DNA from 2 places in the Ochrobactrum vermis genome. Region 2 is predicted to be linked to the other one. Evidence: riboswitches for the same ligand, from Rfam matches in the RefSeq annotation. Region 2 holds a riboswitch; the other holds the start of a gene.
The links. A riboswitch is a leader RNA that binds a small molecule or an ion and turns the genes downstream of it on or off. The one in region 2 is predicted to bind S-adenosylmethionine.
Positions count from the first base shown of each region.

Region 1: linked by a shared signal. The riboswitch ahead of CQZ93_RS01705 (O-succinylhomoserine sulfhydrylase) and the one ahead of metA (homoserine O-acetyltransferase MetA) in region 2 are both predicted to bind S-adenosylmethionine.

Region 1 is NZ_PCOC01000001.1:370,417-377,548, forward strand. Features, by position in the region: gene argF (ornithine carbamoyltransferase) at 1-105, shown strand, start outside; gene CQZ93_RS01695 (Hsp33 family molecular chaperone) at 107-1,135, shown strand; gene apaG (Co2+/Mg2+ efflux protein ApaG) at 1,206-1,598, opposite strand; gene CQZ93_RS01705 (O-succinylhomoserine sulfhydrylase) at 1,852-3,045, opposite strand; SAM riboswitch at 3,137-3,216, opposite strand; gene CQZ93_RS01710 (2'-deoxycytidine 5'-triphosphate deaminase) at 3,513-4,604, shown strand; gene CQZ93_RS01715 (GlxA family transcriptional regulator) at 4,659-5,669, shown strand; gene CQZ93_RS01720 (DUF6460 domain-containing protein) at 5,848-6,114, shown strand; gene CQZ93_RS01725 (CAP domain-containing protein) at 6,149-6,631, shown strand; gene CQZ93_RS01730 (MATE family efflux transporter) at 6,865-7,132, shown strand, end outside.
Region 2 is NZ_PCOC01000002.1:1,427,566-1,434,697, reverse strand. Features, by position in the region: gene CQZ93_RS21025 (MarR family winged helix-turn-helix transcriptional regulator) at 1-133, opposite strand, end outside; gene CQZ93_RS21020 (DUF899 domain-containing protein) at 228-953, shown strand; gene CQZ93_RS21015 (VOC family protein) at 992-1,768, shown strand; gene CQZ93_RS21010 (ROK family protein) at 1,852-2,802, shown strand; gene CQZ93_RS21005 (copper homeostasis protein CutC) at 2,799-3,521, shown strand; SAM-I-IV-variant riboswitch at 3,660-3,769, shown strand; gene metA (homoserine O-acetyltransferase MetA) at 3,812-4,732, shown strand; gene CQZ93_RS20995 (MFS transporter) at 4,677-5,843, opposite strand; gene CQZ93_RS20990 (glycoside hydrolase family 25 protein) at 5,979-7,046, opposite strand.

The sequences.
Region 1 (7,132 bases), on a different contig from region 2:
ACGGATGAAGTGATCGATGGACCGCAATCGGTCGTATTCGATGAAGCGGAAAACAGGCTTCACGCCCAGAAAGCCATTCTGGCCTGGTGTCTGCAAGGAGCATAATTTGGCTGATAAGACCAGCAACGAGCATACCGAAGTCGAAAACATTCAGGTCAATCTGGGCGATTTCGACTTCGCAGGCGATGACGCCGTTGTGCCCTTTCAGGTGGAAGGACTCGACGTGCGTGGTCGCGCGGTTCAGCTTGGCACGAGCATCGACGGCATTCTGAAACGTCATAATTATCCGGAAGAAGTTGCCCGTCTGCTGGCGGAGGCAACTGTATTAACCGTGCTGCTCGGCACGTCGCTCAAATTCGAAGGCAAGTTCATCTTCCAGACGCAGTCCGACGGTCCGGTCGACATGCTGGTGGTTGATTTCCGTACTCCACGTTCGGTGCGTGCCTATGCGCGTTTCGATGAGGAGCGCTTGAAGGATGCGATTGCAGCCCATAAGACGAAGCCCGAGGAGCTGCTCGGGCGCGGCACGCTTGCCTTCACTGTGGATCAGGGCACTTATACCCAGCGCTATCAGGGTATCGTTGCGCTGGATGGTTCGACATTGGAAGAAATCGCCACGACCTATTTCCGTCAGTCGGAACAGATTCCGACCGACCTGAAGCTGAGTGTGGCCAAGCTTGTCGAGCGCGGTGCCGATGGAAAACCTGTCGAACAGTGGCGTGCCGGCGGACTGATCATTCAGTTCCTGCCGGAATCCGAACTGCGCGCCCGCATGCCGGATCTGCCGGGAGGAGATGAGGATGAAGCCGAAGTCGCCCTCCATCCTGAAGACGACGCGTGGGATGAAGCTCGTTCACTGGTCGGGACGATTGAAAGTTCGGAACTGACAGACCCGCAAGTGGGCTCTGAACGGCTGCTTTACCGCCTGTTTCATGAACGCGGCGTACGCGTCTTCGATTCTCTGCCGGTACTGGACGAGTGCTCATGCTCGCGGGAAAAAATTTCCGGCGTATTGTCAGGCTTTACGGCTGAGGAAATTGCGGAAAGCGCGGACAACGGCAAGATTTGCGTCACCTGTGAATTCTGTTCGAAACGCTATGAGTTTGATCCGGCGGAGTTCGTGCAAAAGGCCTAAGCTGATCTTATTGCAAGCAAAGGAATGGCTCGCTGCTGGTCGTGGCGAGCCATTTCTATATGGACTTAACTTAATTCAAAGTGCGTCTTTGTTCGGGAATATCGAGCGAGAAAGCGGGGATGTCCACGTCGAACAGGCTGTCGCCGGAACCCTGCATCTGATAGCGCCCCACCATAACGCCAGAGGTGGTCGTTAGCGGGCAGCCCGAAGAATACTGAAATGAATCGCCTGGTTCGAGGGTTGGCTGTTCGCCAACCACGCCTGATCCGCGCACTTCCTCGACATACCCGTTCGCATCGGTAATCTGCCAGTAACGCGAACGCAGCTGCACGGTTTCGGCGGAATTGTTGGCTATGGTTATGCGATAGCCCCAGACATAACGGTTTTCATCGGGTTCGGACTGATCTTCCAAATAGAAAGGTTCGACCGAAACTTCGATCCCCCGCGTTACCGCTCTGTACATGCACACCCGCCCTACATTCGCATCGGTCTTGGCACTTGCAATCTGGCGAGGCCGGATAGCATAGGTGCTTTTTACTCAACGGTTCGCCGGTTTTGTTCATGGGAGCCGTTATTGATCCACCTATCGCTAAAGTTGCGGGGGAGGTCAATAATTCGGGTCGGTAAATGTGCGGCAATTGCCGGAATGTTCCGGCAATTGCATCGTTTGAGCCTCGGTTTGCAGCCTAAATGCCACAATATCGAGAAGCGAGTGTTCAGCGAGCGATCTTCAGTGCTGCTTCCACGTCTTCCACGAGGTCCTCAGTATCTTCTAGGCCGAGCGAGATTCGCAGCAGACCGTCCGAAATGCCCAGCTCCGCTTTCGCTTCATCGGAAAGGTTTTTGTGCGTGGTGGTTGCCGGGTGGGTAATAAGGCTTTTTGCGTCACCCAGATTGTTGGAGATGCTGAAAACCTGCAAGGCATTCTGGAACTTGAATGCCGCATCCTTGCCGCCTTCCAGTTCGAGAGCGATAAGCGTCGAACCGCCGGTCATCTGCTTGGCGATAATGTCGGCTTGCGGGTGATCTGCCCGTCCCGGATAGATCACGCGTTTCACGCCCGGCTTGCCGGCCAGGAAGTCGGCAACCGCAGTTGCGGACAGTGTTTGCTGGCGTACGCGTACGGAGAGCGTTTCAAGACCCTTCAGCATGATCCATGCATTGAACGGGCTGAGGCCCGGACCTGTATGACGGAAGTAGTCCTGCAGGGTGTTTTCAATCCATTCACGATCGGAGAGGACGACGCCCCCAAGGCAGCGTCCCTGACCGTCGATATGCTTGGTTGCAGAGTAAACGACGATATGTGCACCCAGCTCCAGAGGCTTCTGGAAAAGCGGCGTGGCGAAAACATTGTCGACGATCAGTTTGGCGCCCGCTTCATCGGCGACCTGCGCTACGGCGGCAATGTCGATGATTTCGAGCGTCGGATTGGACGGGCTTTCAAGGAACATCACCTTGGTGTTCGGGCGAACAGCCGCTTTCCAGTTTTCAATATCGGAGCCGTCGATGATCGAAATCTCGACGCCGTACTTCGGCAGAATTGTCTCAACGATGTAGCGACATGAACCGAAGACAGCGCGCGCAGAAATCACGTGATCACCGGCCTGCACCTGGCACAGAATGGCTGCTGCGACCGCTGCCATGCCGGATGCAGTGGCGCGCGCCTCTTCAGCGCCTTCCAGCGCGCACATGCGCTTTTCAAACATATCCGTGGTCGGGTTGGCATAACGCGAATAGATGAAACCCGGATCCTCACCCTTGAAGCGCGCTTCGGCGGCTTCGGCATTGGGATAAAGGAAACCCTGCGTCAGAAACATGGCTTCCGACATTTCGGCAAACCCGGAACGCAACGATCCGGCATGCACAAGTTCAGTTGCAGGGCGAAATTTACGGGTATTCTCAGTCGTCATTTTTCCAACCTGTCGAAAGCTGGTCGGCCGGGGCAGGATAGTCGAGCCTCGGCGGCCAATAAAAAACCGGCCTTGCGAAAACGCAAAAGGCCGGTAACGAACCGCGGCCTTTTTTAGCGAATTCTTTAACGTGGCTGCAAGCCGGCCGGCCAAATCACCACGGAACACTTTTCCATTATGCCTGTTGAGTAGAGCCGTCAATGCCGAAACAGTCTCATTTCGGGAAAAGTACATCCCGTACGTCCCGATAATACTCGGATTCCTGCGGAAAACCCGGTTTCAGGCTGCTCCAAGGGTTGGCATTGACGCTGCGACCGGTCAATGGTCTTTGTCAAGTAATGCTACGGCATCGGCCCAAAAATCGATTTCGATTTTTGGAAAGTACGATGCATAGATTCTAACAGTTAGAGCGACCTTTATGCGTCCAAACGGACGCACGGCGCTCTAGGCTACGGAGTGTCGGGTTGATGGTGCAGAAAGATGCTGGAATTCTGGCGGATGCGGATATTTCCGCGCTGTTTGAAAGCGGTTTGCTGGCGTCTCCACGCCCCCTTGATCCTGATCAGATACAGCCTGCAAGCCTCGATCTGAGGCTCGGTGCAAAAGCGTATCGTGTCCGCGCCTCCTTCATGCCGGGTCCCGGTACGCCGGTCATCGATAAGCTGGAACGTCTGAAGCTGCACGAGATCGACCTGACTGCTGGTGCAGTGCTTGAAACCGGTTGCGTTTATATCGTCCCGCTCCTCGAAGGCCTGGCGCTGTCGCCAGACCTCTCGGCATCGGCAAATCCGAAAAGTTCAACGGGCCGCCTGGATATCTTCACCCGCGTTATTGCTGACGGGGCGCAGGAATTCGACAAGGTGCCTGCGGGATACAACGGCCCCCTTTATCTGGAAGTCAGCCCGCGCACATTCCCGATCGTCGTGCGCACGGGTTCGCGCCTGTCGCAAATACGCTTCCGCAAGGGGCGGGCCCAGCTTGACGAGGCAGAACTCGCTGCACTGCACAATGCGGAAACGCTGGTTGCGGCCGAGATGCCGAATATCTCCGGCGGTGGCATCGCCCTTTCGGTTGATCTTTCGGGCGGTCCTGACAGGCTGATCGGTTATCGCGGCAAGCACCATACGGCTGTGGTCGATGTGGACAAGCGTGCCGCGCACGACATTCTTGATTTCTGGGAGCCCATCTACGATCGGGGCGCGCGTGAACTCGTGCTTGATCCGGATGAATTCTATATTCTCGTTTCGCGTGAGGCTGTGCACGTTCCGCCGCTTTATGCGGCTGAAATGACGCCGTTCGATCCACTGGTCGGCGAGTTCCGGGTTCACTATGCAGGCTTCTTCGATCCGGGCTTTGGACATAGCGCTGCAGGTGGCACCGGCAGTCGTGCCGTTCTGGAAGTCCGCAGCCACGAAGTTCCGTTCATTCTGGAGCACGGACAGATCGTTGGGCGCCTCATTTACGAGCACATGCTGCATCGCCCTTCAGCACTTTACGGCGTCGATCTCGGCTCCAACTATCAAGCGCAGCAGTTGAAGCTTTCCAAGCATTTTCGTTGACTATATCAGCCTCCTCCAAGCAGATATAGTTTTGGGCGGAGGAGAGCGACCTAAGTGACCAATGGAATTGAACGGGATCAGGTCAAGAAGCTGCAAGCGGCAACAGATGTCCCGCAACGCAGGCTATCGGTTGGTATTGTTGCGCTACCGGGCTTTACGCTGAGTGCACTGAGCCTTTTCCTCGATCCTTTTCGCCTTGCTGCCGATGATCGCGACAAGAGCCGTCAGATACGCTGTGCGTGGAAAATCTGCACGCTATCGGGGGCTCCTGTTACGTCCAGTTCCGGTATGGTGATCGAGCCAACCGCTCCTATCGGCGAACTCGACGATTGTGACTATGTCGCAGTTGTCGGCGGATTGCTCGCGCAATATCGGCCGCGACAACAGGCGCTGGTCGATCTTATCAAGCGCGCCGACCGACGTGGAAAGACCGTGGTTGGTCTTTGCACGGCTGCCTTTCTGCTGGCGGAAGCCGATCTTCTGCCAGATCGCAATTGCTGTGTGAGCTGGTTCCATCGCGACGATTTTCTGGAGCTTTTCGACGGTTATAGCGCTGATACGACCAGCCTGTTTCACCGGAGCGGAAGACACTTCACCTGCGCGGGTGGGTTAGGTACGGCATCGCTGGCGCTTTCAATCATACAGACCGAGATTTCCGAGGAACTGGCGCGCAAGAGCGCATCCATTCTTATGATCCCCTATGAGCTAGTGCGCTCCGAGCAGCCTGCCTTGAGCTTCAACGGCGTGCGCTCGCCGATGATCCGCAAGGCAATACGGATTTTCGAAGAAACACTGGAAGACCCTGTGCCGATGATCGACGTTGCGCGTCGGCTGGGAATTTCCGTTCGTCAGATGGAACGTGGTTTCAGGCTCGCCCTCGAACGAACGGCATTCGAGGTTCGCGAGGAGCTCCGGGTCAAAAAGGCCAAGGAACTCTTGTCTGAAACAGGCCTGTCGCTGCTTGAGGTGGCTGTTGCAAGCGGCTTCACCGATACGCGGAGCATGAACCGCTCGTTCACACGACAAAAGCAGAAGGCTCCGCGCGATTACCGCAAACAGCGATAGGCAAGCGCAGAACTTGCGAAGGTGGCACGGACAGCCTATTTCTTGCGCGATGAATCTGCCGCTTTGGCGAATAATACCAAAACCCGAAGGTTTTGGTTAAGCCAGAGTGGCGATTGCACTTTTTGAAGGCGTGATGCGTTGGCATCACAATGCCTTGGCAGAGACACAGGAGATTTGCATGTCGGATGGTGTGAACCGTTTTCTTGGCGATACGCCCGCCCGTATCCTGATCAAGCTGGTGCTGATTTCGCTGGTCGTCGGCGTGGTTATGAGCGCGTTTCACTGGACGCCCTATGATATTTTCTATGGTATCCGCGATTTCTTCCTGCGCCTTTGGAATATGGGCTTTTCGGCAATTGCAGGCTTCGTCGATTATTTCATCCTTGGTGCGGCAGTCGTTATTCCTGCCTTTATTTTGCTCCGTATCCTCAGCTACCGGAAATGAACTCAATTCGGTAATTGGATAGCTCAGATAGGCAATGCAGCAAGAACAAGGATTAACATTGAACCGGCGCGGCTTTCTGCTCCTCGCCGGAGGAGCGCTGGCGGTGTCGGCAATGCCATCGAACATGGCATCGGCTGCGGGGGATAATGAGCCCACGCAGATTTTTAACGCTATTCGCAAGGCAAACGGTCTGCCTGTGATGGCGACAGATTCCAAGCTTGAGCAAGCCGCTCTTTATCAGGCCCGGCGTATGGCGAGTTATGGAAAGATCGGTCACAGTGTCGGCTGGGGTAACGGTTTTGTCGCTCGACTGCGCCAGGCGGGTATCCGCGGACCGGCAGCAGAAAATGTGGCATCAGGACAGCGGGATACACAGGCTGTCTTCGACGCATGGATGAAATCGCCGGGCCATCGCAAGAACATGCTCGATCCGACTTTCGAGCATTATGGCCTTGCTTGGGCCACGCCTGAAAGCAAACCCACCTATATGTACTGGGCTATGATGCTCGGATTGTAACGGCTTCGTTTCTCCTGACAGTTCGCTGTCAGGAACTGCGACAATCCGGTGGCCGATTTCTCTGTAGTTTCGAGTGATTCCAGAGTAGATCATTTCGATCCAGAGCATTTCCAGCAAAAGTGCGAAGCGGTTTTGCGTAGGATAATGCGACAGAAGAAATAGATAGAACGGTTCCGACGATTCGATATCAACCGGAACCGCTCTAAAAGGGCATGCATTCGGGACAAGCATTAATGGATCAGTCGCTGCAACGTGCTGGTGGCGTAACAAGGCCGTTCGAAGTAACGCATCGGATGGTGATGCTTATCGCCATTCCCATGACGCTTGCCGCAGTCACGACGCCACTTCTCGGGCTCGTCGATATGGGCGTTGTCGGGCAGATGGGGCAGGCCGAACTGATCGGTGGTCTGGCGATCGGTGCGCTCGTCTTTGACTTCCTGCTGTCGCTGTTCAATTTCCTCCGCTCCGGCACGACCGGTCTCGTTGCGCAAGCAGTGGGTG
Region 2 (7,132 bases):
TCAGCCCTACCGGGCGCAGGGCATCGTCAAAGCGGCGGGCGAGAGCGCGTGCAGCGCGCTGAACATGCAAACAAAGGCAGGTATCGCGAACCAGAAGTGTTGTTTCAAACGGTACATCGAGGCTATTTGACATGCATTATTAATATTGATATCAATGTAAATCGTCAAGCAGGAACATTGATATCTGGGCATAGACACGGGGCAAAAGCCGGAGGAGGGCTTGCACCATGAATGATGTCGTATCCCGAGAAGTCTGGCTTGAAGCGCGGCGCGCGCTTCTGGCAAGCGAAAAAGAAGCCACTCATCTGCGCGACAAGGTTAATCGTGAGCGGCAGGCTCTGCCTTGGGTCAAGGTCGATAAGAACTACACATTCGATACGCCTTTAGGTCGGAAATCGCTTTCCGATCTGTTCGACGGGCGCAGTCAGTTGCTGATTTATCATTTCATGTTCGGCCCCGACTGGGATCAAGGTTGCACAGGATGTTCGTTCCTGGCCGATAATCTTGACGGCGCGGTAACACATCTCAACAATCACGACGTCACGCTTGTCGCCGTTTCGCGCGGACCGCTGGCAAAGCTGGAAGCCTACAAGAAGCGGATGGGCTGGCATTTCCCGTGGGTTTCGTCTGGAGGCGGCGATTTCAATTTTGATTATCACGTCTCCTTTACGAAGGATGAACTCGAGAACAATCGTGTTTTCTACAACTTCGAAAAGCTGGCCGCAGAAGATGCTTTCGAAGAGCTGCACGGCATGAGCGCTTTCTACAAGGACGAAAGTGGCGCAATCTATCACACCTATTCAAGCTATGCCCGCGGCATTGAAGAATGGGTCGGTACGCTGATGATCCTTGATCGCGCGCCCAAGGGCCGAAATGAAAACAGCACGATGCATTTCGTCAAGCGGCACGATGAATATGAGGCGCAGGCTTCCAAACATAGCTGTTGCGGCTGATTGTTCGAACGCGAACAAAATCCAAGGGAGTACATTCAATGAAAAACGGTTCTTCTCCGTTCGTCTGGTACGAACTCATGACAACAGACGCTGAAAACGCACAGGATTTTTATACGAAAGTCGTCGGCTGGACTGCGAAAGACGCCGGTGTTCCCGGCATGAAATATACGTTGTTCGAAGTCCCCGGATGCATGATTGCAGGCATGATGTCGATGGCGGATATGCCAAAGGAGGATTGTGGAGGCGAACCGGGCTGGATCGGTTATGTCGGTGTGACAAATGCCGATGAATATTCCCGGAAAGTCGAGGCGGAGGGCGGCAAGGTTCTGAGGGCCGCGCAGGATATCCCGGACATTGGTCGGTTTGCGATCGTGTCAGACCCGCAAGGTGGTGTTTTCGCGCTCTTCCAGCCGAAGGATGATATGCCGCCACCGGCTGACCTCGGTTCGCGCAAACCGGGACATCCAGGCTGGCACGAACTATACGCTCAGAATTGCGAGACGGTATTTCCCTTCTACGAGAAAGTGTTTGGTTGGAAGCTTTCACGCAATTTCGACATGGGGCCTATGGGAAACTACAAGGTGTTCAGTGTCGATGGCGCTGACCATGGCGGTATCATGACCGCACCTGCCGGCACGCGAGTTGGATGGGGTTTCTACTTCATGGTCGACGGCGTGAAAGATGCTGCCAGCAGGGTCAAGTCTCTGGGCGGAGCGGTTTTGCAAGAGCCGATGGAAGTTCCGAACGGCGAATGGGTTGTTCAATGCAAGGACCCGCAAGGTGTGAACATCTCGCTTGTAGCGCCGAAACCGTAGGATAGATTGCGCCGCGCGATTGACTGCCGGTACATTTGCGATGATTGGATGGAACATCGAAACGTATCGGCGGAAGATCGATCATGCACGACAGAAGGATGCATCAGTCTCAACGGGCTGGAACTGTGTTCGCCGCAGATGTTGGCGGATCTTTCATTCGGCTGGCGCGCTCGACCTATCCCGGAAATATCGAACTTCTTGAAAAGCTGCCTACCCCGGCAAACAGTTGGCAAGAATTCGGTGACGCATTGGAAACCGCGCTTCGTATTCATGCATCGGACGACGATGGGCCACTTGCACTTTCTATTGCCGGATTGGTTGATCCGGATACAAGTACCGCTTTCTCGGCCAACATCCCTTGCATTACCAGTCACAGGCTGAGCTTTGAACTTGGCGAGCGATTGCAACGACAGGTGATCGCCGCCAATGATGCCGATTGCCTCGCCCTTGCCGAGGCAATCGAAGGTGCTGGTAAAGGGCATGAGATTGTCTTCTGCGCAGTGCTGGGTACAGGCGTTGGTGGCGGGCTTGTTGTCGATGGCCGGTTGGTTCGAGGTAAAGGCGGCTTGACTGGCGAATGGGGGCACGGCCCGATCCTCAACACTTCTGTAGAAATCGACGGACAAACTGTGCTGGTCCCACGCTTCAATTGCGGTTGCGGGCAAAGCGGTTGTGTCGATACGATTGGTGGTGCACGCGGGATCGAAAGGTTGCATCAGTTTCTGAACGATGTGGAAGCAAGTAGCCATAGAGTCTTGCAGGAATGGCTGGAAGGCCATCAGGAGGCGAGACGGACAATTACTGCCTATCTGCAACTCGTTGCTGATCCGCTTGCCGCCGTTGTCAATATAACCGGTACTTCGATCATTCCGGTAGGCGGAGGACTTGCTACCGCATCAGAGCTGGTTTCGGCGCTTGACACGGCGGTGAGAGCCAGAATTCTGCGAAAGACTGACAAGCCGTTAGTTGTTCCGGGTATATTCGGAAGCGATGGTGGTTTGGTGGGGGCAGCGATATTGGGACATCAGACGTGAGCGTGTTACTTGAAGTCTGCGTGGATAGCGCTGGGGGCTTGCGGTCGGCAATCGAAGGCGGTGCGGATCGCATCGAGCTCTGTTCTGCGCTCGAACTGGGCGGCTTGACGCCCTCGCAGGCATTGATGGAACTTGCCTCGAAAGCACCAATTCCGGTTTACGCAATGATCAGACCACGCGCGGGCAACTTCTGCTTTTCAACCGAAGATGAAGCCCTAATGGTGTCCGACATAGGCAACGCCAGAAGTGCTGGTTTGGCCGGTGTCGTTGTCGGTGCTTCGCGGAACGATGGTTCTCTCGATGTCGCCATGTTGGAAAGATTGGCTGCAGAGGCAAAAGGTCTTGGAACGACGCTCCATCGCGCTTTCGATCTGGTTCCGGATATGACGGCTGCACTACAACAGGCAATTGCACTTGGTTTCGAGCGCATCCTGACGTCTGGCCTGTCACAAACTGCGGAAGAGGGGTTGGATAGGCTGCGAATGCTGGCTGAAATGGCGCGCGGGCGCATCAGCATCATGCCCGGCAGCGGCATCAACGCCAAGAATGTTGGTCGAATAGTGGACGCAACTGGCGCAACGGAAGTTCATGCTTCATGCCGTGTTTTGCTCGATGAGAAGGATTCTCGTGCTATCGCCTTCGGTTTTGCTGCAGAACAATCATATCGGACATCGGCTCAGCATGTGAGTGCTTTGAAAGCCGCATTTGCAGACATTTAAAGGGTGTTCATTCCAAATTCGGCGTGTCTGTGAGTGTAAAATCCGCGAACCGTTTGGTTCGCGAAGCCGAAATTTCTCCTACACTTTAAGGTGAAGCTCAAACCCTATTGCCACCCCGAAAGAGTTTGAGTAGAAGTGACATTACATCAAGAGTTGGGGCGACGCCCAACGCCAACCTGCCTCTCCGGGCAAGGTGGTACTCTCTGTAAAGAGAGGATGTGGCCCAACCGGCAAATAAACGGATAGAGCCACTCGCGTCCGCTCCAACATAAACTAGGGACCGACGCGACATGCCGATTAAAATTCCTGATGATCTGCCTGCAACCAGTGTTCTCCAGGCTGAGGGCGTTATGGTCATGCGCGAAGCAGATGCCGTCCGTCAGGATATTCGTCCGCTGAAGATCGGTCTGCTCAACCTGATGCCGAACAAGGTCACCACCGAGACGCAGATTGCCCGCCTTCTCGGAGCAACTCCGCTGCAGGTCGAGCTGACCCTTGTTCGTATAACCAATCATGTGGCACGCCACACGCCTGCCGATCACATGCTATCCTTCTATCAGCCGTGGGAGGAAGTACAGGACCAACGCTTTGACGGCTTTGTCATCACGGGGGCTCCGGTCGAACGTCTCGAATTTGAGGAAGTCACCTACTGGGACGAAATGCAGCGTGTCTTCAACTGGACGCAGACCCATGTGCACCGCACTCTGAATATATGCTGGGCCGCGCAAGCTGCGGTCCATCATTTCCATGGCATGGGCAAGTATGAACTGCCGGGAAAGGCGTCAGGCGTCTATAGCCAGCGCAACCTTGCGCCGTCATCGCCTTACCTTCGCGGCTTTTCGGACGATTTCAAAATCCCGGTTTCGCGCTGGACCGAAGTGCGCAAGAGCGACATTCCGGCCAATAGCGATCTGAAAGTGCTGGTCGATAGTCCGGAGACGGGGCTGTGCCTGCTTGACGATCCGGATCATCGTTCACTGCATATGTTCAATCACGTGGAATATGACACCACATCGCTTGCGGATGAGTATTTCCGTGACATTCAGGCTCAGCCTGAAACGAAGGTTCCTGCGAATTATTTCCCCGGTGACGACGCGACGCGCCAGCCGGAAAATCGCTGGCGCAGCCACGCGCACCTTCTATTCGGGAACTGGATCAACGAGATGTATCAATCGACGTCTTACGACCTGGAAAATATCGGGAAGCGTTAAGAGCGCACAACAGCGAAAGCGCGACCAGAATACACCCGATCCAGGGCAGGGCTTGCAAGGACAAGCGTTGCAATGCAAGCCCGCCCGTAGCAGTGCCGAGCGCAACGCCTATATGCATGGCCGACAGATTGATCCCGACACCGGCATCAGCGGTTGCGGGATCGGTTGTGATGAGAAAGCTTTGGACGACGGGCGATATCATCCAACTGACACAGGCCCAGATCATTAGCACCGCACCGAAAACGGCACTGGACCCTGTCGCGAGCGGCATCGCCACCAGGGCCGTCAGATAGAGAAGGGGCGTCAGCACGATAGCCAGCCGCGGCGACAACTTGTCAACAAGCAACCCTCCGAGGTAACCTCCGGTCATTCCAGCTACACCGAAGGCCATCATTGCCCAGATAACGTTTCGAGAAGAGATGTGCACTGCTTCCAAAAGGTATGGCGCGAGATAGGCGAATACTACGAAATGACCGCCGATCATCAGGATGGAAACCAGTTGTGCGGATACCAGTCTGACAGATTTCAGGTGCGGTATATAGGGCGGCAAGCCGCGTAGGCTGCGTCCTGCGCGGGGCAATGAACGTGATGACAAAAGCAGAACCAGAGCTGCCATCAAAGCCAGACCGACGAATACCGCGCGCCAGCCCAACAACCCATTGACGAGCATTCCTGCAGGAACGCCTGCCACCATAGATCCGCTGATCCCCATGAATATGATCCCGATGGCGCGTCCGCGCATCGCAGGGCTGACCAGTTCCGTCGCCAGCATTGTGGCAATCAGACAAACGACTGCGCTTGCAGCAGCCATGCACATACGAGTGGCAAACAGGATGAGATAATTGGGGCTGATGCTTGCAATAATATTGCTTGCAATGAAAACAATCAGCGCAGTGATCAGAATGACTTTCCGCTCAAACCGCGTCGTGAGGATGAGTGCCAGTGGTGCAGTGAGAGCAAAGGTGATCGAGAAAACGGAAGTCAGTTGCCCGGCAGCACTGACCGAAACGTTCAAACCGGGGGCGATGCCCGGAAGAATGCCAACGATGATATTCTCGGCGGTACCGGTAACGAAAGTTGCTAGCGCCAGCACAAATAACCGAACGTCCATATTTGCCATTCCCTTTCATGGTAACACCATGCGGGCAGCAAAAATGGCCCGGCATGGCGGTGTTGCATGCCGGGTTTCGAGGCAAAGCTTCGGTTATCCCTGATATGATCTCATAACATCCAAACTGGAAGTGCTCTAGCTGGCGGCGCGCGCCAGCCACCTGTGCCAGTCGTCTTCCGACCCGTGAAAGACATTCAGGTCGATCTTTTCGTTGACGCCCTGTGACAGCCCCGATCCCGAATACTGCCAGAATGTCCACGGGCGACCCGGATAGACCTTGGATGGATGCTGGGCTACGGCACGCAGCCAGAATGGATAGTTGGTGAAGGCGCCTTTCAGATTGTCATCATAGAAATCCGGTGCGGTATAGATGATTGGCCGTTTGCCGTAATGCTGCTCCAGCCTGTCCATAAAGACCTGCATTTTTTCCCGCACCTGCGCCGGAGAAGGCCGCCGCTTGCAGGAGGAATCGCCGTTCCATTCGACATCGATGACAGGTGGAAGCGCGTCGGCTTCCTTCGGAACGTTGCGAATGAACCAGTCGGCCTGCTGGCTTGCTACACGACACCAATAGAAAAAGTGGTATGCGCCGCGTTTGATGCCTGCCGCTTTCGCTTCGCGCCAGTTCTCGCGGAACTTAGGATCAAGATGGTCGCCGCCATCGGTTGCCTTGATATAGGCGAAGTTTGCCCCTTGCGTGCGCAGTTTCACCCAGTTGATATCGCCCTGCCAGCGAGATACATCCACGCCGTGCACTGCCAGCTTGCGCGGAGAAGAGCGTCCGAAATTGATCGGTTTCGCGTCACGGAAACGGTGACTATAGATTTTCGACCGTTCTTGCGGTGTAAGGCGTACTGGCGGATAGGCTGCGACTTCCGGTTTTGGAACCGAGATGCGCGCCTGTGGTCGTTCTTGTAGCTGCGGCTGTGGCGTAACGGGCGCAGGCGGCGCAGCCTTGAATGGACCTGCATCAGGTATAGGACCGGCCCACGCCAGGACTTCTTCCTGCCCCGCTGCGGGCATTGGCTGTGGTGCGCTCGCCATTTCGCTCAAGGGAGCGGGTGGAACCGGGCGAGCCACCGAACTCGTGGTCTCAGCCGAGGTTTTCGACTGGAGCATGATGCCGTCGATGCCGGAACTTGACGTACAGCCCGTCAAAGCGGCGCAGGCAAGGGCAATGACTGATACAACCGAAGAACGCATGAGCACCCGTAACGCAAAACAAAAGGGCTGCAACGCTCCTCCCGAGCTAATTGCTAATCAAAGCTTACCGGGAAATGCTGAATCCA